One region of the Streptomyces sp. NPDC030798 genome, then DNA from elsewhere that is predicted to be linked to it. Evidence: predicted binding sites of a transcription regulator. Region 1 holds the regulator's gene; the other holds the start of a gene.
What was found. Region 1 encodes HspR, which represses chaperone genes until heat shock. Its sites were predicted from a motif close to TTGAGNNNNNNNNNCTCAA; they were not measured.

Region 1 (4,363 bases):
TCGGCGAGCGCACCATCCGCCCCGCGCGGGTGGCCGTGGCCGAGCCGCAGCCCGGCGCGCAGACCGTGAAGGCCGAGGGCGCCGAGGAGAGCACCGAGGCCAAGCCGGCCGACGACAAGGAGAACGGTGGCCCGGAGGAGGGCTGACGTAATCACCGCTGACGTGATCACCGCCGGCAGGAGCAGGGCGGACAGCAGCAGGAAGGAGGGACGTCGGGGATGAGCACCAAGGACTTCATCGAGAAGGACTACTACAAGGTCCTCGGCGTCCCCAAGGACGCCACCGAGGCCGAGATCAAGAAGGCGTACCGGAAGCTCGCCCGCGAGTTCCACCCGGACGCCAACAAGGGCAACGCCAGGGCGGAGGAACGCTTCAAGGAGATCTCCGAGGCGAACGACATCCTCGGCGACCCCAAGAAGCGCAAGGAGTACGACGAGGCCCGCGCCCTGTTCGGAAGCGGCGGCTTCCGTCCCGGGCCGGGCGCCGGCGGCGGCTCCTTCAACTTCGACCTGGGCGACCTCTTCGGAGGAGGGGGCACCGCCCAGGGCGGCGGCTTCGGCGGCGGCATCGGTGACGTCTTCGGGGGCCTGTTCAACCGCGGCGGCACGGGCACCACGCGGACCCAGCCCCGGCGCGGCCAGGACATCGACACCGAGGTCACGCTCAGCTTCACGGAGGCCATCGAGGGCGCCACGGTGCCGCTCAGGATGTCCTCCCAGGCGCCCTGCAAGGCCTGTTCGGGCACCGGCGACAAGAACGGCACGCCGCGCGTGTGCCCGACCTGCGTCGGCACCGGGCAGGTCGCCCGGGGCTCGGGCGGCGGCTTCTCGCTCACCGACCCCTGCCCCGACTGCAAGGGCCGCGGCCTGATCGCCGAGCACCCGTGCCTGGAGTGCAAGGGCAGCGGCCGCGCCAAGTCCTCCCGCACCATGCAGGTCCGCATCCCGGCCGGGGTGACGGACGGGCAGCGGATCCGGCTGCGCGGCAAGGGCGCGCCCGGCGAGCGGGGCGGACCGGCGGGCGACCTGTACGTCACGGTGCACGTGGGCGAGCACCCCGTGTTCGGGCGCAAGGGCGACAACCTCACCGTCACCGTGCCGGTGACGTATCCCGAGGCGGTCCTCGGCGGCGAGATCCGGGTGCCGACCCTGGGCGGGCCCGTCGTCACCCTGAAACTGCCGCCCGGCACGCCGAACGGCCGTACGATGCGGGCCCGGGGCAAGGGCGCGGTCCGCAAGGATGGCACCCGCGGCGACCTGCTGGTCACCGTCGAGGTGAGTGTCCCCAAGGACCTGCCGGGGAAGGCTCGTGACGCGCTCGAGGCGTATCGCGAGGCGACCGCGGGCGAGGACCCGCGGGCGGGGCTGTTCGAGGCCGCGAAGGGAGATTGACACAGATGGACGGTCGTCGGCGCAACCCGTACGAACTGACCGAGGAGACCCCGGTCTACGTCATCTCGGTGGCGGCCCAGCTCTCCGGACTGCACCCGCAGACGCTGCGTCAGTACGACCGCCTGGGCCTGGTCTCCCCGGACCGCACCGCCGGCCGCGGCCGCCGCTACTCGGCCCGTGACATCGAACTGCTCCGCCAGGTGCAGCAGTTGTCGCAGGACGAGGGCATCAACCTGGCCGGCATCAAGCGCATCATCGAACTGGAGAACCAGGTCGCCGCCCTGCAGTCCCGCGTCGCGGAGCTGCAGGCGGCCCTGGAGGGCGCGGCGGCCGCGATGCAGCAGCGCGAGGCCGCCGTCCACGCCTCCTACCGCCGCGACCTGGTCCCGTACCAGGAGGTCCAGCAGACCAGCGCACTGGTGGTCTGGCGGCCGAAGCGGCAGCAGCAGGCGGACTGAGCCCGCCGGCTCACTCGAGTGGAACACAGGGCCCGCGGGCTTCCAGCCCCCGCGGGCCCTCGCCGTGCCGGCGCCGTGTCACGCACCGGTGGATGGTTGGCCGGGTCCGTTCGATCTTGTGATCGAATCCGTTCACTCCGCCGACTCCTGGACGCCCCCCGGATGAAGGGTCCGTAAAGAGTGTTTGCAGGTGATTCCGCTACCCCTTCACAGGACAGCGGAGCGTGCTGTTGCGCGTTCGTTAAGTGATTCCGCTTGACGCCGGGTGGGCGATCCGCGTTGGCTTTTCAGACACCTGGGTCGTAAAGCAGCACCCACGTCCGGAACGCACCTGAAGTGAGCCCTCGAATGCGTCGTATCGCCATATCCGTGGCCGCATCCACGATGACCCTTTCGCTCGCCGGCTGCGGCGTGCTGAACGCGACGGGGGGTTCGAGCGACGCGAGCCCGACGAAGGGCGACGACATCACCGTGGGCGTGCTGATGCCGGAAGAGACGAACACGCGGTACGAGAACTTCGACTACCCCATCATCAAGCGGACGGTCTCGGAGCTGACCGGCAAGCGGGGCATCACCCAGTACGTCAACGCGAACGCGGACTCCAAGACGCAGGTCGGCCAGATGCAGAAGATGATCGACGCGAAGGTCGACGTCATCATCCTCGACGCCGTCGACTCGCATGTCATCGCCCCCATGGTGAAGAAGGCCAAGGACGCCGGGATTCCGGTCATCGCCTACGACCGGCTGGCCGAGGGCCCGATCGACGCCTACGTCTCCTTCGACAACGAGCTCGTCGGCGAGGTGCAGGCCCGCACGCTGCTGGAGGCGCTGGGCTCGGGCGTGGACAGCTCCGACAAGATCGTCATGATCAACGGCTCGCCCACCGACCCCAACGCCAAGCAGTTCAAGCAGGGCGCGCTCTCCGAGCTGAACGGCAAGGTGACGATCGCCAAGACCTACGACATCCAGGACTGGAAGCCGGAGATCGCCCAGGCCAGGATGGCGCAGGCGATCAGCGAGATCGGCAAGGACAACATCGCCGCGGTCTACTCGGCCAACGACGCCATGGCCGGCGGCATCATCAAGGCCCTGAAGGCGGCCGGCGTCACCAAGATGCCCCCCATCACCGGCCAGGACGCCGAACTGGCCGCCGTGCAGCGGGTGGTGGCCGGCGAGCAGTACATGAGCGTCTACAAGCCCTACTCGGCCGAGGCCGAGGCCGCGGCGCAGATGGCCATCACCAAGGTGCAGGGCAAGGACATCCAGTTCGACGCCCTCACCCAGGACAAGGTGGACAGCCCCAGCGCCAAGAGCATCCCGGCCCGGCTGGTCCCGGTGAGCCCGATGACCAAGGACAAGATCAAGGACACGGTCGTCGCCGACGGGATCTACACGATCGGCCAGATCTGCACCGCCAAGTACAAGGCGGCCTGCGCGGCGATCGGCCTGAAGTAGTCGTTCCCCGCCCCCGGTTCCTCAGCGGGACAGGGGAGGGCGGCACATGACGCGGCGCTGACAGGTGTGGTCGGACGGCGGCGTTCCGCGTCACGTGCCGCACAGGGCGGCCCTCCCGCATCGCGCCACCCCCGTGGGCGCGATGCAACGGCCCCAGCCCGACGGGGGGTGTCCGACCGGGGCCGCTCCGGGTGCCGTGCACCCGGGGGAAGCGGAACCAACGATGCCCGGGGGACGGCTGGTTCACCACCATCAGCTTGTTGCAGTGCGAGGGGCGGAGGCCGGACGATACCCGGACAAACCCATGGTTAGTCACGGCCGCGACCCGGAGAGCCGTGTTGCGGACCCGGCGGGCGCCGCGCATAGTTGCGCTGCGTAGGTGGCAGCAAACCGGGGGTGGAATGGGCGATGGCCGGGCACGGAACGGAGGAGCATCCACACGGTGCCGACCGACTGTGCGAGGCCGGGGATCGCGTGTATTCCCGGGCCGTACGGCGCGGACGTGTGCCGCGCACGGACGCGGAGCCGGTGCCCTGCCTGCTGGAGCTGGCCCTGCTGCACCCCGACCCCGACGACATGGACTGGCTGGTGCCGACCTCCCCGCAGGAGGTCATGACCCGGCTGCTGCGCGGGGTCTACGACGAGGTCAGGGAGAGCCAGCGGCGGGTGGGCTCGGCGGTGTCGGCGTTCGAGTGGTACGCCGGACTCGGCCGGCAGCTGCAGGCGCTCACGCCACCGGGTGAAGGCACGGCCATCCGCGTCCTGGACGGACTGTCCCGCATCCAGGCGGCGATGGACGAGGCGACGGCGGCCTGCACCACCGAGGTGCTCACCGTGCAGCCCGGTGGTATCCGCCGCGAGGACGAGCTGACCGAGGGCCTCCCCCGGGCGCTGGCGCTGCGCGGCCGGGGCGTGCGGATGCGCGACCTGTACACGCATGTGGCCCGGCACGGGCAGGGACTGCTCACCTACCTGGAGCTGATGGGCGACGCCGTCGAGGCGCGCACCCTGGACGAGGTCATCGACCGGCTGATCCTGTTCGACCGCACGGTCGCCTTC
Region 2 (4,363 bases), on a different contig from region 1:
GGGGTGATCCCATGACTGCGATTGACGCTTGAATGATCCGCGTCAGGGCAGCACATTACGGGGACACACCGCGCCGTCGCTATCCAGGGCGGACGCCGAGGTGCACGGCGTCCGGAACGCCCCGGGCAACGGCCACCTCTTCGGTACGCACCTGCTGGAACCCGGCATTCCGCAAGGTACCTTCAAATTCCGGAGAGGGCTGCGCCGACCATACGGCAATCACCCCGCCCGGCTTCAACACCCGTGCGCACGCCTGGAGTCCAGGACGCGTGTAGAGGCCCCCGTTGTCCTCGGTGACGGTCCAGCCGGGGCCGTTGTCGATGTCGAGACACAGGGCGTCGAACGTGTCCGATGTCTCATGGACGTACCGCACGAGGTCGGACTCGACGATCTTTGTCCGCGGATCGGCGAGCGCGTCCGCGGTCAGCGCGGACAGCGGCCCGCCCTCCCGGTGCCAGTCGACGACGGCCCGCTCCCGCTCCACGACGGTGATCCGCCCCCAGCGCCGGCCGGCCGCCGCGTGCGCCAGGGAGAAGCCCACCCCCAGTCCGCCGATCAGCACGTGCGGCGCCGGGCGTCCGTCCAGTGCGGCGTACGCGGCGTCGACCAGCAACCGCTCCGAGCGGCCGTCGGAGGTGTCCATCAGGAAGCACCCGTTGGCGATGATCTGCAGCAGCGCACCGTGTCTGCGCAGCACCACCTCGCCGTACGGGCCTTCGCGACGGTCCAGGACCACGGGAGAGTCGTAGGCGGCAGTCATACGTCCATCCTGCTCGAACTCGCCATGACCTTCACGTGAATTGACGGCGGACCGGCGCCGCGCGGCGCTGATGCACCCGTTCGAGGGACCCCCGCGCGACCGGGGGCGATCCCGCTGATGCCTGAGAGGTTGTTGAGAATCCGCCCCTGGGTGGCGCCGGTCATAGACAGGTGCCTCGGCAAGGGCGAAGGGTGGGGCCGCGACGGAAGGAGCGCTGCACGTGGAACGGACCGTGACCGGCCCCGAGACGGCCGTGTCCCCGCCCCTGGACGCGCCCCTCCTCGACGGGATCCCCCGGCAGCGCGGGATGCCGGCCACCGCACCGGCCACCGCACCGGCCGCAGCGCCGGTCCCGGCGCCGGCCCGCCCCGCCTTCCGTCCCTGGCGCCTCCTGCCCACCCCCACCGGCACGCCGTTCACCTTCGGCTACGCCGCCGTCCTCGCCGCCACCTCCCTGTTCGCCGCCCACGCCAGTCCCGCGCTCGTGCACGCCCTGTACCAGGGCTCCAGCACGGACGTCGCCCACCTGGTGCGGACACCTGTCCTGGTGCTGCTGGCGAGCGCGCTGTGGATCGCAGGCGGGGTGCTGTCGCCGTACGCGGTTGCCTTCGTGCTGGTGCTCACCGCGCTGGAACGCCGGATCGGCGGCGCCCGGGCGGCCTGCGTGTTCCTGGCCGGGCACGTCCTGGCCACCCTGGCGACCGAGGTCCCGGTGGGCCTCGCCGTCCTCGTGGGTCACCTCCCCGACACCTCGCTGCACCGCCTCGACTACGGCATCAGCTTCGGCGTCGCCGCCAGCACGGGCGCCCTGGCCGGCCTGCTCCGGCCGTGGCTCCGTCGGCCCCTCCTCGCCCTCGTCACCGCCCGACTCCTCACCGACCTGATCGCCTTCCGGGACCCCATGACCAACTGGGGCCACCTGATCTCCCTGGCGATAGGCATCGCGTGCTGGCCGGCACTCCGCCGCAGCACGGCCTGAGGAACGGCCCGTACATCCAGGGGCGCGGGAGCGCCCAGCCGCACCCGCAGGCGATCGGCACCCCCAATCGCCCTGTGCGCCCCCTCTCACCTGCGCAGTCCTCTTGATCGCTCACAGCGAACACGCCGCCGGGAACAACGGCGGATCCCCCCGCAGTTGAGTCGGCATAGCTCAAGTTGACTGCCTAAGGGGAGATCATGGCTGCTGAGTCCACGGCGTTCACGCTCGCCCTGCCCGTGCTGCCGCTCGACGACGAGGTCGTGCTGCCCGGCATGGTGGTTCCGCTGGACCTGAGCGACGCCGAGGTGCGTGCCGCGGTGGAGGCCGCCCAGGCCGCCGCCCGGTCGGAGCCCGGGAAGCCCAGGGTGCTGCTGGTTCCGCGCATCGACGGCACGTACGCCAAGACGGGTGTGCTCGGCACGGTCGAGCAGGTCGGCCGGCTGGCCGACGGCGACCCGGGGGCGCTGATCCGTGGCCGCAGCCGCGTCCGCATCGGCGCCGGCACCACCGGCCCCGGCGCGGCCCTGTGGGTCGAGGGCGCCCGGATCGACGAGAGCGTGCCCGAGCCGCTGCCGGGCCACGTCGCCGAACTCGTCAAGGAGTACAAGGCCCTCGCCACCAGCTGGCTGAAGAAGCGTGGCGCCTGGCAGGTCGTGGACCGGGTCCAGGCCATCGACGGCGTCTCCGCGCTCGCCGACAACTCCGGCTACTCGCCCTTCCTCACCACCGACCAGAAGGTCGCCCTGCTGGAGACCGCCGACCCGGTGGCCCGCCTCAAGCTCGCCACCCAGCAACTGCGCGACCACCTCGCCGAGCAGGACGTGGCCGAGACCATCGCCAAGGACGTCCAGGAGGGCGTCGACAAGCAGCAGCGTGAGTTCCTGCTGCGGCGTCAGCTCGAGGCCGTCCGCAAGGAACTGCGCGAGCTGAACGGCGAGAAGGACGGCGAGGAGTCCGACGACTACCGCGCCCGCGTCGAGGCCGCCGACCTGCCCGAGAAGGTCCGCGAGGCGGCCCTGAAGGAGGTCGACAAGCTGGAGCGGTCCTCCGACCAGTCGCCCGAGGGCTCCTGGATCCGGACCTGGCTGGACACGGTCCTGGAAATGCCGTGGAACGAGCGGACCGAGGACGCGTACGACATCCAGGGCGCCAAGGCGATCCTCGACGCCGAGCACGCGGGCCTGGACGACGTCAAGGAGCGCATCACCGAGTACCTGGCCGTGCGCAAGCGGCGCGGCGAGCGCGGCCTCGGCGTCATCGGCGGGCGGCGCGGCGGTGCCGTACTGGCCCTGGTCGGCCCGCCCGGCGTCGGCAAGACCTCGCTCGGCGAGTCCGTCGCGCACGCCATGGGCCGCAAGTTCGTCCGGGTCGCCCTCGGCGGCGTCCGGGACGAGGCCGAGATCCGCGGGCACCGGCGCACGTACGTCGGCGCGCTGCCCGGCCGGATCGTCCGTGCCGTCAAGGAGGCCGGGTCCATGAACCCGGTGGTGCTGCTGGACGAGATCGACAAGGTGGGTTCGGACTACCGGGGCGATCCGGCCGCGGCCCTCCTCGAAGTCCTCGACCCCGCGCAGAACCACACCTTCCGGGACCACTACCTGGAGGTCGAACTGGACCTGTCCGACGTGGTGTTCCTCGCCACGGCCAACGTCCTGGAGGCCATCCCGGAGGCGCTCGCGGACCGCATGGACATCGTCCGGCTGGACGGCTACACCGAGGACGAGAAGATCGTCATCGCCCGGGACCACCTGCTCCCGCGCCAGCTCGAGCGGGCCGGCCTCGGCACGGACGAGGTCACGATCGACGAGGGCGCGCTGCGCAAGCTGGCCGGCGAGTACACCCGCGAGGCGGGCGTGCGCACCCTCGAGCGGTCCATCGCGCGGTTGCTGCGCAAGGTCGCCGCCCAGCACGAACTCGGCGAGCGAGAACTGCCGTTCACCGTCCGGGACGAGGACCTGCGCGGTCTGATCGGGCGTCCGCACCACGTGCCCGAGTCCGCCCAGGACCCGGCCGAGCGCCGCACGGCCGTGCCCGGCGTGGCGACCGGCCTCGCGGTCACCGGAGCGGGCGGCGACGTGCTCTTCGTCGAGGCGTCCCTCGCCGACCCGGAGACGGGCGCCGCGGGTCTGACCCTGACCGGCCAGCTGGGCGACGTGATGAAGGAGTCGGCGCAGATCGCGCTGAGCTTCCTGCGCAGCCACGGCGCCGAACTGGAGCTGCCGGTGGCCGACTTGAAGGACCGGGGCGTGCACATCCACTTCCCGGCGGGCGCCGTCCCGAAGGACGGCCCGAGCGCGGGCATCACGATGACCACGGCCCTCGCGTCCCTGCTCTCCGGCCGCCTGGTCCGCACCGACGTCGCCATGACCGGCGAGGTCTCGCTGACCGGCCGGGTGCTGCCCATCGGCGGCGTGAAGCAGAAGCTGCTCGCCGCCCACCGCGCCGGGGTGACCACCGTCATCATCCCCAAGCGCAACGAACCCGACCTGGACGACGTCCCGGCCGAGGTGCTGGACGGGCTCGACGTCCACGCCGTGACCGACGTGCGCCAGGTTCTGGAACTGGCGCTCTCGCCCGCCGCGAACGGCGCGGCGCCGGAGGTTCCGGTGGCGGCGTGACGGACG

Region 2: lon (endopeptidase La) is a predicted target of HspR. The motif match lies at 1,896-1,914, and genes of this name have one in related genera.

Annotation. Positions count from the first base shown of each region.
Region 1 is NZ_JBVIDR010000017.1:4,106-8,468, reverse strand. Features, by position in the region: gene grpE (nucleotide exchange factor GrpE) at 1-146, shown strand, start outside; gene dnaJ (molecular chaperone DnaJ) at 219-1,391, shown strand; gene ACZ404_RS31415 (heat shock protein transcriptional repressor HspR) at 1,397-1,849, shown strand; gene ACZ404_RS31410 (sugar ABC transporter substrate-binding protein) at 2,198-3,304, shown strand; gene ACZ404_RS31405 (helix-turn-helix transcriptional regulator) at 3,713-4,363, shown strand, end outside.
Region 2 is NZ_JBVIDR010000005.1:291,703-296,065, forward strand. Features, by position in the region: gene ACZ404_RS14320 (spermine/spermidine synthase domain-containing protein) at 80-760, opposite strand; gene ACZ404_RS14325 (rhomboid-like protein) at 981-1,739, shown strand; gene lon (endopeptidase La) at 1,937-4,357, shown strand.